DNA from 2 places in the Rhizobium sp. RAF36 genome. Region 2 is predicted to be linked to the other one. Evidence: predicted binding sites of a transcription regulator. Region 2 holds the regulator's gene; the other holds the start of a gene.
The links. The regulator PhoB, encoded in region 2, activates phosphate uptake and scavenging genes when phosphate is short. The targets are predictions, from matches to a motif close to TGTCATNNANCTGTCAT.

Region 1 (7,743 bases), 320 kb from region 2:
CGTCATGGAGAACGCCACCATGCCGGCGCTGGAAATGCGCGTTCCGCTCAAGGTTGATGCGCGCGCGGCTAGCAACTGGGACGAAGCGCACTGAGCGCTTCGTCCGATATTTGCAAAGATTTTTCTTAAAGATCCAAGTCTTTGATTCCGTTTGATTTACGGAAAAATACCCGTGGCATTTTAACGCGGAAGGAAGGAACTTATTAACCTTCCTTTTCTAATCCGTTCAGGTCGGTAATTTGAGTGAGCAGCAGGTCGCATGCGTTTTCCCAGAACGAACTTGACGGATGCCGCGGAGATTTCTGCGGAAGTTGACGTGCATCAGGATGAAGACGGCACAGGCGAGCGCCCGGCGCCGCCGATCTGGCAGAGCAATTTTTCGCTGGCGCCGAATGTCCGGTTCACCCGTACGCCGGAGAACCTGCTGCGCCGCACCCCGCCTGAAATCCCGCAGCTGGACGAGCCTGTAGAGGTCGTCGTTGCCGAAGCGGCTCAGGCCGTGGAAAGCCGTACGCCGATCGTCGTCGATGTCCCCTTCGACGCGCACGCCCCGCAGCCCGCGCCAGCCGTCCGCGTCCCGGTCCCGCCTGTGACCCGCGTGGCGGTACAGCCTGTCGTCAGGCCACCGTTGCTGCCCATCGTCCGCACACCGGTCCCGCCTACTGCACCCGTTCACGTTCCGTCTTTGCCGGAAGCCTCTGTGACGGCGGAGCCGTATCATGCTGCCGGTGAGCTTGCCTCGATTTCGGACTTCGCCTTCTGGGAGGTCATGGCCTTCGAAGAGGGCGCTGCACCTGCCGCGCCGCAGTTCCACCCGGTTCCGATGCCGAAGGTGGAGGTATCCGCCGAGTCGATCATCGCCAATTTCCGCGTCATGGAATGGCACCCACATCGGCGCATGGAAGCGGCTCCTGCCGCCGCTCCATCTGCAATCGCACCGGCGCCAATCGCGGCACCGGCGCCCGCTGCGCCAGCCCCCCTGGCCGCCCAGCCCCCGGCAAAGCCGGTTCAAGCGGCGGCACCCGTGCCACAGCCGGCAGCGGTGGAAGCCCGCACGCAGCCGATCGCACCGATCCCGGTCCGCACACCCGCCGTCGCCCCGGTGACGATGCCGGCGCCGCGTCTCTCCGCCGCAAAGCCTGCTGTCGCCAAGGTCGATGCATCCGGCTACGAATTCCCGCCGAACGAGTTGCTGCAGCAGCCGCCGGAGCGGCTGGGCGAAATCATGACCCAGGAAGCGCTCGAGCAGAATGCCGGCCTCCTCGAAAGCGTGCTCGAAGATTTCGGCATCAAGGGCGAGATCATCCATGTCCGTCCCGGCCCGGTCGTCACGCTCTACGAATTCGAGCCGGCGCCCGGCGTGAAGTCGTCGCGTGTCATCGGCCTTGCCGACGATATCGCCCGCTCGATGTCGGCTCTCTCGGCGCGCGTTGCCGTGGTGCCCGGGCGCAACGTCATCGGTATCGAACTGCCGAACCAGACGCGCGAAACCGTCTATTTCCGCGAGATGATCGAAAGCCAGGATTTTGCCAAGAGCAGCTACAAGCTGGCGCTCGGCCTCGGCAAGACCATCGGCGGCGAACCTGTCATCGCCGAGCTCGCGAAGATGCCGCATCTGCTCGTTGCCGGCACCACCGGTTCAGGCAAGTCCGTTGCCATCAACACGATGATCCTGTCGCTGCTCTACCGCATGTCGCCGGAACAGTGCCGCCTGATCATGGTCGATCCGAAGATGCTGGAGCTGTCCGTCTATGATGGCATCCCGCACCTGCTGACCCCCGTCGTGACCGATCCCAAGAAGGCCGTGATGGCGCTGAAATGGGCGGTCCGCGAGATGGAAGAGCGCTATCGCAAGATGTCGCGCCTCGGTGTCCGCAATATCGACGGTTATAACGGCCGCGTGGCACAGGCCCGCGAAAAGGACGAGACCATCCACATCATGGTCCCTGTCGGCTTCGACAAGGGCACCGGCGCGCCGATTGAGGAACAGCAGGAACTGGACCTGACGCCGATGCCTTACATCGTGGTCATCGTCGACGAAATGGCCGACCTGATGATGGTCGCCGGCAAAGATATCGAAGGCGCGATCCAGCGACTGGCGCAGATGGCCCGTGCCGCAGGCATCCACCTGATCATGGCGACACAGCGCCCCTCGGTTGATGTCATCACCGGCACGATCAAGGCGAACTTCCCGACCCGTATCTCCTTCCAGGTGACGTCGAAGATCGACAGCCGCACCATTCTCGGCGAGCAGGGTGCAGAGCAGCTGCTCGGCCAGGGCGACATGCTGCACATGCAGGGCGGCGGCCGCATCGCCCGCGTCCACGGTCCCTTCGTCTCCGATCTCGAGGTCGAAAAGGTCGTGGCACACCTGAAGACGCAGGGCCGTCCGGAATATCTGGATACGGTCACGGCGGGTGACGAGGACGAAGAGGAAGCCGAAGACAGCGCCGTCTTCGACAAGAGCGCCATGGGCGCCGAGGATGGCGACGAGCTCTATCAGCAGGCGGTCAAGGTCGTGCTGCGCGACAAGAAGTGCTCGACCTCTTACATCCAGCGCCGCCTCGGCATCGGCTACAACCGCGCCGCATCGCTGGTGGAGCGCATGGAAAAGGAAGGCCTCGTTGGCCCGGCAAACCATGTCGGCAAGCGCGAGATCGTCTCGTCGCGGGGCGAGGGCGAGTAGGTATGCGGCTGCAGCGCCGGTTTAACGGCGCTGCAATTCAGCGAGGCGCACCGTCTCGCGGACAAACTCCGTCTTTCCGCCGGTATAATAACCCCAGTCGTCATTTGCCTCGCCCATCAGCCGCAGCTTCAGCGCGGCATAGGCGGCTGCCCTTTCGGGGTGCGCGCTGAGATAATTGCGAAACAGGATGCGGTCGCGCAGCACGTGGTTCTCCAACGTGCAGAGATAGAGCCGCGCCCCATAGGAGCCGCGGCCGCTGGTGAAGGTCCAGCTCTGATCGCCGTATTTGTCGCCGTGATAAGTGTAGCCGGGTATCGCCTGCATCCGCTCGACGGCCGTGGCAACGGTCTCCGGATCAGCAAAGGCCGCATGCAGATCGATCTTCGGCTTTGCCGCCAATCCGGGAACGGATGTGCTGCCGACATGGTGGAACACCGGTGCCAGCCCGGTGAACACTGGCGCGAGCTCACCGCATACCTGCGCAAAGAGATCCGGCCAGCTGTCATCGTAGGGAACAACGACGATGGCCATGGCGTCTCCTTCGATCAGGCGACTTCCGCGAGGAAGCCGTTCAGCGTATCGACGATCTTGCGTTCGGCCTCGGCCAGCGTCCCGCTATTGTCGAGATCGGTGACGTCGTAGTCGCCGCGAACCGTCAGCGAGCCGCGGGCAAGACGGGCCATGATGTCTTCATGGGTTTCGCGGCCGCGGGCTTCGAGGCGGCCTGCGAGCACCTCAGGCCGGGCCGTGACGTTGATTACCTTGAGACGTGGGAAGGCGGCCTGGAAGTGGTGCAAGGCTGAGCGTGATCCGTTGGCGATGACCAAGTGTCCCTTGCCGAGTGCCACGGACACTTCGGCCGGAATGCCGTATTTCAGACCATGCGCTTCCCACCAGACGGCGAAGCTGCCGGATTGCTCCATCGAAGCAAAGCCGGCATCCGATACCGAGAGATGGTCTTCGCCGCCGGCATCGCCATCACGGGTGATGACGCGGCGGACGAAATGCACGTCGGGACGGCTGCCGAAATGCTGGGCAGCGACGGCGATCAGCGTATCCTTGCCGGCGCCGCTCGGGCCAACAACGACGACCATGATGCCGCGTTCGCTGCCGGGAACGGCGTGGGGTTCGTGCGACGGGATCATGCGACACGGCGTCCTTCGCGCCAGACGGAACGGGTGACTGGCACGCCTTCGTCACGGAAGACGCGCACCAGGTCGGCGCGCAGCCCGGTGGCGATCCGGCCGCGGTCGTCGAGACTGACGGTGCGGGCCGGCGTCGAGGTGACCATGGCAATCGCCTTCGGCAGCGAAATGGATTCAACCTCATCGGCGATGATGAAGGGCGCATAGAGCATGCTGAGCGGCACATAGTCGGAAGACAGCACATCCAGCACGCCGCGCTCGGCGAGATCGCGGGCGGCGATATTGCCGGAATGCGACTTGCCGCGCACGATGTTCGGTGCACCCATCAGCACGCTCATGCCGTGTTCATGCGATGCCTTGGCGGCGTCGAAGCTCGTCGGGAACTCGGCAAGGCGCACGCCGTTCTCGATCGCCTCGTCCACATGATCGAGCGTCGCGTCGTCGTGACTGGCGATCGTGATGCCGCGTTCCTTGCAAATCTTCGAAATGGCGATCCGGTGCGGCGTCGAGTTGCGGGCGGATTCGGCAAGCCGCTTCTCGATGAACTTGGCAAATACCTCGTCGGAGAGGCCGCGCTTCTTCTGATAGTAGAAGATGTACTGGTCCATGGTCTGGAACTGCCGCTGGCCGGGAGCGTGGTCCATCAGCGAAACAAGACGGACATAGGGGTCGTTCTCGAAGTCGGCGAAATGCTCCATGACGTTGTCGGCCGAAACCTCGCAGCGCAGATGCAGCAGATGCTCGGCCCGCAGGCGGCCTTCCTGTTCGGCCTTCTGGATGGCGTCGGCCATGTCGCGCATCTCGCCGCGGTCGAAGCCGCCATCCTCGTCCGCGCCCATGCGCAGGCAGTCGAAGACGGTGGTGATGCCGGAGGTGACGATCTGTGCATCATGCGCCTGGATCGCTGCCGTCTTGTGCCAGCGCAGGCCGGGGCGTGGAGAGTAGTGGCCTTCCAGATGGTCGGTATGCAGTTCGACGAGACCAGGAAGCAGGTAGTCGCCCTCGAAATCCTCGCCATGGGCCGAGTTGCCCTCGGAAATATCGGCGATCTTGCCATCGCGGATCAGCAGCGAGCCGTGAAGGATGTCATCCTCGAGAATGATGCGGGCGTTGGAAAGCACGGTCTCTTTTGTCATTGCATCGTCTTTCAGCGTTTGGTGCCGGTAAGCGGCAAAAGGCTATGAACCTTGATATCGGCGCCGCGTGTCTCCTCGGTGAAGACGGCGATGCCGGAAATGGAAAGCGGACGTCCGGTGAAAGCGCCAAAACGCCGCTCCAGGATCGATTTCATCAGCGCCGAGCGCTCGTCAGGAACCTGCCCGGTCAGTGTCATGTGGAAGCCGAAATCGTCCATGACATAGGGATAGCCCCAGCGCATCAGATTGGCTCTCTGGCTTTCCGTCAGCTTCTCCGGCTTGCGCCTGGCAATATCGACCTCGGACAGGGCGGCACGCAGCGGCTCGAAGGACTTTACCACGCTTGCGGCAAAATCCTGAAGCGGCGGATGCAGCGAACCGGGCACGAGTGCGAAGAACCGGCCAAGCTGGCCGAGCACCAATTCGGGAATTTCAAAGGCCGGAGTGCGGGCCGCGAAGTCCTCGACCACGGCCATCAGGTCGCTCTCGGTCACCGAGGAGGCAAGCGCGAATGGCGCCTTGATCGTCGCGTGGAAGCCGTAGCGGCGCGGATCTGCGGTCAGTGCCAGCTGCTCCTCGGCAGGAAGCCCCGCCTCTTCGGGAGCCGGGTAAGTTTCGCCGGAAAACGCATCGCGGCCGAGCCATTCGGCAGCCGCCCGCGTCAGGAAATCATCCTGCGGCGGCGTGAAATAGAGAGCGTATCGCAAAGGTCTTGTCCCGGGAAAGCGTCAGAAACAGGGGTCGCAATGTCAGTGATTTGACCGCGGACTGCAAGCTCGTTCCCGGCTAAAAGATTTCCGTGACAGAATGATGATGACGCTGGGGCGCCATCATCTTTTTAATGTGTCTTGCTGCCCATCAGCCGGTGGCGAAGAGCGTTCGAGGCCATGTCGAACAGGAAGACGACGATCAGGATCAGGATGACCATATAAGCGACGTTCTCCCAGTTGGAGTTCGTGCGCATCGCTTCCCAGAGCTTCAGGCCGATGCCGCCGGCACCGACGGCGCCGATGATCGTCGCGCCGCGAACATTCGATTCCCACTGGTAGAGCGTCTGGCTGACGATGACGGGGACGATCTGCGGGATGATGCCGTAGCGATGAACGAGCATGGTCGAGGCACCCGTCGATTTGATGCCTTCGCGCGGCTTGTTGTCGATATTTTCGAGGCCTTCCGAATAGAGCTTTCCGAGCGTTCCGGTCTCCGTCAGGAAGATGGCGCCGGAACCGGCAAGCGGCCCGGGGCCGAAAGCACGCGTCAGGAACAGCGCCCAGATCAGCATGTCGACCGAGCGCAGGAAGTCGAAAAAGCGCTTGAGAACCTGGTTCAGCAAGCGGTTCGGCGTGATGTTGCGCGCCGCCAGGAAAGCCAGCGGGAACGCCACCAGCGAACCAAGCAGCGTGCCGAGGAAGGCCATGACGATGGTCTGGAAAAGCTTGGTCCAGACGTCGCCGTGCTGCCAGGCCGAGTTGTTCCAGATATTGTCGAAGGCAAGCGAGATGTTCGACTGGCTGGGATCGAGACGTGGGCCCGAAACGATCAGGCTCAGAACTTCGCCGGCCGGCTTGTCGAAGAAGGGGGAATGCGTGTCGAAGACGAAGTTCGCCCAGCCGAGGAAGCGCTTGCGCACCTTCACGCGGTCGGAGGCGATGCTGACGTCACCGGCAAAGCCGAGATCGGCAAGCACGTTGTCGTCATAGACGGTCATCCACGAGGGAACTTCGCCGACGACCTTCGGGGCGCCTGAAGAGAGATCGACGGGAACGCTGATGCCATGGGCGTTGACTGTCGTCATCGCCTTGGTGACCACGACCGTGCGGTTGGTGCCGCTGACGAAAACCGTGACGCTGCCGGGTTCGTTCTTCACCCAATCAGGATGCGGATCGTCGCCGAGCGGCGAGAAGCGCGGGTAGCGCGTCTCGATCGAGCCGTCCTCCTGAATGCGGAATTCGGGCTGTACGTCATAGCTCACCCACTGGCTCATGTAGATGCCGACGCGCTCCCAATGGGCTTCGGCGAGTAGCTTCGGCAGGTCGAAGAACCAGACGGCGTAGAGACCATAGAGCAGCGTCGCGATCACGATCAGCAGGGCGCCGAACCGCTGGCGGAACGAGCGGTGGAAATATTCGGGATAGCGCGCCTCGATCTCGTGCATCCGGTTTGCGTCGATCACCGTCATGGCGGGCCTCAATGTTGCAGAAGGAAAGCGTGCTCGCCGACCAGACGGCGGCGCAGCCATGCGGAGAACTGATCGACGGCAACGATCGTTACGAAGAGCAGCAGCACGAGAGCCACCGTCTTGGCGCCGAAGCCGCGCGAGATGGAAAGCTTCAGCTCCTCGCCGATACCACCACCGCCGACCGCGCCGATGATGGTCGAGGCACGCACGTTGATCTCGAGGCGCAGCAGCGCGTAGGAGGCGAAGTTCGGCATGACCTGCGGCATGGCAGCGAAGCGCACGCGCTCCAGCCAGTTGGCGCCGACCGCCTTCATGCCTTCATCCGGCTTCATGTCGATATTCTCGACGACTTCGTAGAACAGCTTGCCGAGCGCGCCGATCGTATGCAGCGACACGGCGATGATCGCGGCCACCGGACCGATCGACAGAATCGCGGAAAACAGGCCGGCGATGACGATCTCCGGAAAGGCGCGCAGGAATTCCATCACCCGTTTCGAAAACACCCGCAGCGGCCAGTTCTTGGTTAGATTGCGGGCGGCAAAGAAGCTCAGCGGCACCGCGAAGATGAAACCGATGATCGTCGAAACGAGCGCGACG
Region 2 (7,743 bases):
GCAGCAGACCCTCGCCGCGGATATCCTCGATCACGTCGGGATAGCGGTCCTTGAGCGATGCCAGGCCTTGGCGGAAGATCAGAGCGACGTCGCGAACGTGCTGCAGGAAGCCTTCAGCAAGGACGATGTCGAGCACGGCGCCGCCGACAGCCATGGCGAGCGGGTTGCCGCCATAGGTCGAGCCGTGGGTACCGGCCTTCATGCCGGACGCAGCTTCCGCCGTTGCCAGGCAGGCGCCGAGCGGGAAGCCGCCACCGATGCCCTTGGCGACAGCCATGATATCAGGGGTCACGCCGGACCACTCACAGGCAAAGAACTTACCGGTACGGCCGACGCCGGTCTGGACCTCGTCGAGAATGAGCAGCAGGCCCTTCTCGTCGCAGAGCGCGCGCAGCGCCTTCATGAACTCGGTGGTCACCGGGCGAATGCCACCCTCGCCCTGAACCGGCTCGATAAGAATGCCTGCGGTCGCATCAGTGATTGCGGCGCGGACGGCGTCGATATCACCGAAGGGCACCTGGTCGAAACCCGGCGCCTTGGGGCCGAAGCCTTCCAGATACTTCTCCTGCCCGCCGGCAGCGATCGTTGCCAGCGTCCGGCCGTGGAAGGCGCCTTCGAACGTGATGATATGGAAGCGCTCGGGATGGCCCTTCGAATACTGGTAGCGGCGTGCGGTCTTGATCGCGCATTCCAGGGCTTCCGCGCCGGAATTGGTGAAGAACACCTTGTCGGCGAAAGTCGCCTCCGTCAGCCGCCTGGCGAGCTTTTCCTGCCCGGGGATTTCATAGATGTTGGACAGGTGCCAGACCTTGTCGGCCTGTGCCTTCAGGGTATCCACGACATGCGGATTGCTGTGGCCGACCGAGGTCACCGCGACGCCGGCACCGAAATCCAGATATCGCTCGCCAGTTTCGGTAATCAGCCACACGCCCTCACCTCGCTCGAACCGCAATGGGGCACGAGAATAGGTATCATATAGCGGCGCGGCTTCAGCCATGGCGCGGTCTCCTGTCAGCGTTACGGGCAACCGGACTCCGGCTAAAAAACCAGGTCCGAAAAATTAAAAATGCCGCCTTTCGGCGGCGACTGGCACTATTTACTTTTCGCACTGCAATGTCAACAAAACTGCGGCTTTCGTGGCTTCTGAGAGACGCTCAAGCAATGTCGCGTTTTATCAACAGCTAATGTTGCAGAAATGACTCTCAGGGGAAGCAAGTTGGGGAAAACCCCGAATTCGATTCATCCGGATTCCTGCGACTCTTGTCACGGAGTCAGCCTCACACTAGGTTAAAACTCAATTACTAGACTGCATGCGGCGGAACTAGTCACCAAAATTAGTCAAGCGTTTCTTGTGCCGGATTCGTTCGGGGCAAACAGTGAGGGATTCTGCCTTCGCAACGCTTAAACGGCGGAGACACAGGGCATGAACTGGACAGACGAGCGGGTCGAGAAACTCAAGAAACTGTGGTCCGAAGGGCTGAGCGCGAGCCAGATCGCTGCCCAGCTTGGCGGCGTCAGCCGTAACGCCGTTATCGGCAAGGTTCACCGTCTGGCGCTGCCGGGCCGTGCGAAGGCCGGCGGCAACGCCACGGCTGCCCGCGCTCCCAAGCGTACGGCGGCAGCACCCCGCGCCCCAACCTACGCATCGCGTCTGGCGACGACCCGTACGGTCACCCGCCAGCAGGGCGCGACGATGCTGAAGGAAGAGATCGAAATCGACGTCATGGAGGAGATGGAATACCGTCCCGCCAAGAATGTGATCGTCCCGATCTCCCGCCGCCTCGGCCTGACGGAACTCACCGAGCGCACCTGCAAGTGGCCGGTCGGCGATCCCTTGAAGGACGATTTTCACTTCTGCGGCTGCGAAAGCCCGGATTCTTCGCCTTACTGCACCTACCACCAGCGCCTGGCCTACCAACCGGTCAACGAGCGCCGTAGGGCAGCAGCCCGGGCAAACTGAGCCGGGTAAGCACAAACGAAAAACGGGCCTTACGGCCCGTTTTTTTGTGTCTCAATTCCGAAAGCTTCAAGCTTCCATCGAATATCCAGCGCCGCGAACGGTGCGGATGACATCCTGCATATTGGAGAAGTTCAGCGCCTTGCGCAGACGGCCGACATGGACGTCGACAGTGCGCTCGTCGACATAGATGTCGTGACCCCAGACGCCATCCAGAAGCTGCGAGCGCGAGAAGACGCGGCCGGGAGAGGCCATCAGGAATTCCAGCAGGCGAAACTCGGTCGGTCCGAGACGGACTTCGCGGGTCTTGCGATGAACGCGGTGCGTCTCTCGGTCGAGTTCGATATCGCCGCATTTCAGCACGGTCGAGAGAACTTCAGGCTTTGCGCGGCGCAGCATCGCCTTGACGCGAGCGACGAGCTCGGGCGTCGAGAACGGCTTGACGACATAGTCGTCGGCACCGGTCGAGAGGCCACGAACGCGTTCGCTTTCCTCGCCGCGCGCCGTCAGCATGATGATCGGCAGGCGCTCGGTCTCCGGGCGCATGCGCAGCCGACGGCAAAGCTCGATGCCTGATACGCCAGGCAGCATCCAATCAAGGATAAGAAGGTCCGGCGTCCGCTCCTGAAGGCGGATTTCCGCCTCATCGCCGCGCAGGATGGTGTCGACCTCGAAACCTTCGGCTTCGAGATTGTAACGAAGAAGCACGCTCAGTGCTTCTTCGTCTTCAACGACTGCAACTCTCGGGATCATTCTGTTCTGTCTCCTGAGGCCCGGTCCGGATATTATTCCGTGACCGCGCCGACGGTGTTGGCGGTGTCGTCCTTCGGACGCTCGCCCTCCGGCTGGGCGCCGGTCGCCATGTAGTAGATGGTTTCTGCGATGTTGGTGGCGTGGTCGCCGATGCGTTCGATGTTCTTGGCACAGAACAAGAGATGCGTGCAGCTGGTGATGTTGCGCGGATCTTCCATCATGTAGGTCAGGAGCTCGCGGAACAGCGAGGTGTACATCGCGTCGATTTCCTCGTCGCGCTCACGGATCGACTTCGCCTTGTCGGCAGCGCGCGTCGTGTAGACGTCGAGCACTTCCTTGAGCTGGACGAGCGCCAGTTCGGAGAGATGCTCCAGGCCGCGGCCGAGCTTGCGCGGAACGCCGGTGCTCTGCACGGCGATAACGCGCTTGGCGGTGTTCTTGCCAAGATCGCCGACGCGCTCGAGGTCGGCGGCGATGCGGATCGACCCCATGATCTCGCGCAGGTCCGACGCCATCGGCTGGCGGCGGGCGATGGTGACGATCGCCTTGTCGTTGATCTCGCGCTCGGCGTGATCAAGGATCACGTCGTCGGAGATGACCTTCTGCGCCAGGGCGCCATCGCCGTTGACCAGCGCGCGCACAGCGTCGGAGACCATCTGTTCCGCCAGACCGCCCATTTCGGAGATGCGGCGGGTCAGGAACTTCAGATCTTCGTCATATGCAGAAAAGATATGTGTCGATGCCATGGGAAATGTCCTTGAGTGTCTCTATCGGAAGTCGTGACGCCAAAGATCAGCCGAAGCGGCCCATGATGTAGTCCTGGGTGCGCGGATCGTCCGGATTGGTGAACATCTTGTCGGTATCGTTCTCCTCGACGAGGTTGCCGAGGTGGAACATGGCGGTGCGCTGAGAGACGCGGGCCGCCTGCTGCATGGAGTGCGTCACGATGACGATCGTGTAGCTTTCGCGCAGCTCGTGGATCAACTCCTCGACCTTTGCTGTAGCGATCGGGTCGAGCGCAGAGCAGGGTTCGTCCATGAGGATGACCTCAGGCGAGACCGCGACGGCACGGGCGATGCAGAGACGCTGCTGCTGACCGCCGGAGAGGCCGGTGCCGGATTCATGCACACGGTCCTTGACCTCGTTCCAGAGGCCGGCACGCTGCAGGCTGGTCTCGACGATCTGGTCCATGTCGGCTTTCGACTTGGCGAGACCGTGGATGCGCGGGCCGTAGGCGACGTTTTCATAGATCGTCTTCGGGAACGGGTTCGGCTTCTGGAACACCATGCCGACGCGGGCGCGAAGTTCGACGACGTCGATATCCGGATCGTAGATATCATCGCCATCGAGCGTGATCTTGCCGGTGACGCGGCAATTATCGATCGTGTCGTTCATACGGTTCAGGCTGCGCAGGAAGGTGGACTTGCCGCAGCCGGACGGACCGATGAGCGCAGTCACAGTGTTTTCGCGGATGTTCAGCTTGACGTCGAAAAGAGCACGTTTCTCGCCATAATAGACCGAAACGTCCTGGCCGATCATCTTGTAAGGGATGCTGTTCATCTTCTGGTCCAGAGCCTTCTCAACTGCTGCTTCTGTCAACATGTTCATGGGTTTCTACTCCGTTTACCAGCGGCGCTCAAAGCGACGGCGCAAGAGGATGGCTCCGATGTTCATGACGATCAGGAACAGGAGCAGGACGATGATGGCACCCGAGGTACGCTCCACGAAGGCGCGTTCGGCTTCGTTGGCCCACATGTAAACCTGGACCGGAAGTGCCGTGGACGGATCGAGCGGCGTGGTCGGCGCATTGGCGACGAAGGCGACCATGCCGATCAGCAGCAGAGGCGCGGTTTCGCCGAGAGCATGCGCCAGGCCGATGATGGTGCCGGTCAGGATGCCCGGCATGGCAAGCGGCAGCACGTGGTGGAACACCATCTGCATCTTCGATGCGCCGAGACCGAGAGCGGCCGAGCGGATCGACGGCGGTACGGCACGCAACGCAGCGCGGGTAGCGATGATGATGGTCGGCAGGGTCATCAACGTCAACACCAGGCCACCGACCAGCGAAGCAGAACGCGGCAGGCCCATGAAGTTGATGAAGACGGAGAGGCCGAGCAGACCATAGACGATCGACGGAACAGCAGCGAGGTTGTTGATATTGACCTCGATGAGATCGGTCAGCTTGTTCTTCGGCGCAAACTCCTCGAGATAGATCGAGGCGGCGACACCGATCGGCAAAGCAAGAACCAGAACGATCAGCATCAGGTAGAGCGAGCCGATGAGCGCAACGCCCAGACCTGCTGCTTCCGGACGGCTGGAATTGCCATTGACGAACAGGCCTGTGTTGAACTGCTTGAAGAGAGCACCGCTCGCCTTAAGCTCGTTCATCCAGCCGACCTGCTTGTCGTTCACCTTGCGGTTCTTCTCATCGACAGAGAGATCGATCTGGCCTTTGCTGGCGCTATCGATATTGGCGTCGGCAAGCACCGTGACATTGACCGTCTTGCCGATGATCGACGGGTCGGAAACAACCATGTCGCGCAGCTGGATCGGAGCGCCCTTGGAGAGCATGGCCGAAGCATCGCGGACGTCAGGACGGCTCGAGGCGTTGACATTCAGCTGCTTGACGATGGCGTCACGCAGCAACGCGCCGTAGTTGGCAGAGACGAGGACCGACGGATCGGTCGCACGCTTGTTGCTCGGGTCAATGGTCTTTTCGGTGAATTCCACCGGAAGCGTGATCGCCGTCTGCTGGAAGGCGGTATAGCCCTGGCGGATGACCGTCGAGAGCAGGATCGCCAGGAAGATCAGGCCAAAAGATATGGCAGCGATGCCATAGGCCTGGAAGCGGCGTTCTGCGGCATAGCGGCGCTTGATGCCGATGTCGCGGCGTGCCGGAGCCTTGGAGACAGTGATGCCTGCAACGGGAGAAACAATATTCGTCATTCGTACTGCTCCCGGTATTTGCGCACGATGTAGAGCGCGTAGATATTGAGGCAAAGCGTGATGAAGAAGAGCGTAATGCCGAGCGCGAAGGCAACCAGCGTCTGCGGCGAGGTGAACTCGAGGTCACCCGTCAGCTGATTGACGATCTTGACCGTGACCGTCGTCATCGGCTCGAACGGATTGATCTGGATGCGGGCGGCAACACCGGCCGCAAGCACAACGATCATCGTTTCGCCGATGGCGCGCGATGCGGTCATCAGCAGCGCACCGACGATACCCGGAAGAGCGGCCGGTAGCACGACCTTCTTGATGGTTTCGGAGCGCGTTGCGCCGAGGCCGAGCGAACCGTCACGCAGCGCACGCGGTACGGCGGTGATGATATCGTCGGACAGCGAGGACACGTAAGGGATCAGCATGATGCCCATGACGATACCGGCGGTCAGAACGCTCTGTGCCTGTATGAAGTTCGTGTAGTCGCCTGTCAGAAGACCGCTGACCTGCGACGACAGATCGCGCAGGAACGGGCCAACGGTGACGAGCGCGAAGAAGCCGTAGACGATGGTCGGGATACCGGCCAGAACTTCGAGCAGCGGCTTGGCAAGCGAACGAATTTTCGGCGAAGCGTATTCGGCCATGTAGATGGCTGCGAAGAGGCCGACCGGTACGGCGACCAGCATGGCGACGGCGCCAATATAGAGCGTGCCGAGCAACAGCGGGATCAGGCCGAACTGACCGAAGGACGAGCTGCCGGCACCCGCGAAGCGCGGATCCCAGACGGTGCCGAAGAAGAAGTCCGCGGCGGGGACGCTGGCGAAGAAGCGAATGGCTTCCGACAGCATCGACAGAACGATGCCGATGGTCGTCAGAATGGCGATCGACGAAGACAGCAACAGGCCCCAGAGCATGACGCGCTCGACGCGGTTGCGGGCCCTGAAGCGTGGCTTGACGCCGCGCAGGGCGTAAAGCGCGCCGCCGACAGCAAGTACGAGGACGATCGCGCTCATGATCAGACGGCTGGAGGCGCTTTCGGCATTCAGCAGCTTGGCGGCATCGAGCATGTAGGGCTGCGGCTCACCGGCGAGCGGGACGCCCTTCTCGTTGAGCTTTGCCTGAACCGCCTTGGTGTCGGAACCGACTGCCGTGACTTCTTCGGATGTGAGCAGGTTCAGGCCGCGGCCGACGGTCGCGACCATGCTGTAGCTCAGATCCTGCTCGGCAGTGGTCTTCGCCTTCACATCGTCGGGAAAAGATTTGCGGACGGTGGATTCGATGATGCCTGGGCTGGCGGCAAGCCAGACACAGAGAACGATCAGGGCCGGAAGGATGGCCCAGATGGCGGCATAAGCGCCGTAATAACCCGGCCGCGAATGCAGCACGGAAGACTTGCCCCCGGCAAGTGCCGTGGCCCGGCTGCGGGCGGCCACATAGGCCAGCGCGCCAAGCACCACGAGACACAAGAGTATAATGGATGTGCTCATTCTTTACGTCCCCAGGCGCTCGGCCCCAAAAGCACAGGCTGCGACATCGCCGCCGGCTTCCCAATCATGGAGAAACTCGAAACCTTGCGCCTGACCGGGCAAGGGTACCTCAGTCGAAAGACCGGCGCGGCACCCCCCAAGGCACCGCGCCGGCTCATTGATTACATCGTCTTTTCAGCTTCTACGGCCTTGCGGATCTCTTCGCGCTCGGCGTCCGGAGCAGCAACGAGGCCGTATTCAACGAGCGGGCTGTCAGGGCCGATCATCTGGTCGGATACGAAGAAGTTGACGTATTCCTTCAGGCCCGGAACGGCGCCGAGATGTGCCTTCTTGACGTAGAAGAACAGCGGGCGGGAAACCGGGTAGGTGCCGTCAGCGATGGTTTCTGTCGACGGAACGATGCCGCTCATCGAAGCAACCTTGAGCTTGTCAGCGTTGTTTTCGTAGAAGGAGAGGCCGAAGACGCCAACGCCGGTCTTGTTGGCAGCGATGCGTGCCAGCGTTTCCGGATAGTCGCCGTCGATATCGACTGCAGCGCCGTCCTTACGGACTGCGACGCAAGCCTTCTGCTGAGCGGCCTTGTCGGTGATTTCCTTGGCGATGACGTCG

Region 1: a site for PhoB is predicted at 5,767-5,783, ahead of AB4Z25_RS06380 (DUF1045 domain-containing protein). Genes of this name have one in related genera too.

The regions. Positions count from the first base shown of each region.
Region 1 is NZ_JBFREC010000002.1:104,575-112,317, forward strand. Features, by position in the region: gene polA (DNA polymerase I) at 1-94, shown strand, start outside; gene AB4Z25_RS06360 (DNA translocase FtsK) at 260-2,686, shown strand; gene AB4Z25_RS06365 (GrpB family protein) at 2,708-3,217, opposite strand; gene phnN (phosphonate metabolism protein/1,5-bisphosphokinase (PRPP-forming) PhnN) at 3,232-3,831, opposite strand; gene AB4Z25_RS06375 (alpha-D-ribose 1-methylphosphonate 5-triphosphate diphosphatase) at 3,828-4,967, opposite strand; gene AB4Z25_RS06380 (DUF1045 domain-containing protein) at 4,979-5,674, opposite strand; gene phnE (phosphonate ABC transporter, permease protein PhnE) at 5,806-7,146, opposite strand; gene phnE (phosphonate ABC transporter, permease protein PhnE) at 7,155-7,743, opposite strand, start outside.
Region 2 is NZ_JBFREC010000002.1:429,543-437,285, reverse strand. Features, by position in the region: gene AB4Z25_RS08065 (aspartate aminotransferase family protein) at 1-997, opposite strand, end outside; gene AB4Z25_RS08060 (GcrA family cell cycle regulator) at 1,424-1,960, shown strand; gene phoB (phosphate regulon transcriptional regulator PhoB) at 2,027-2,710, opposite strand; gene phoU (phosphate signaling complex protein PhoU) at 2,743-3,456, opposite strand; gene pstB (phosphate ABC transporter ATP-binding protein PstB) at 3,503-4,318, opposite strand; gene pstA (phosphate ABC transporter permease PstA) at 4,334-5,656, opposite strand; gene pstC (phosphate ABC transporter permease subunit PstC) at 5,653-7,134, opposite strand; gene AB4Z25_RS08030 (substrate-binding domain-containing protein) at 7,296-7,743, opposite strand, start outside.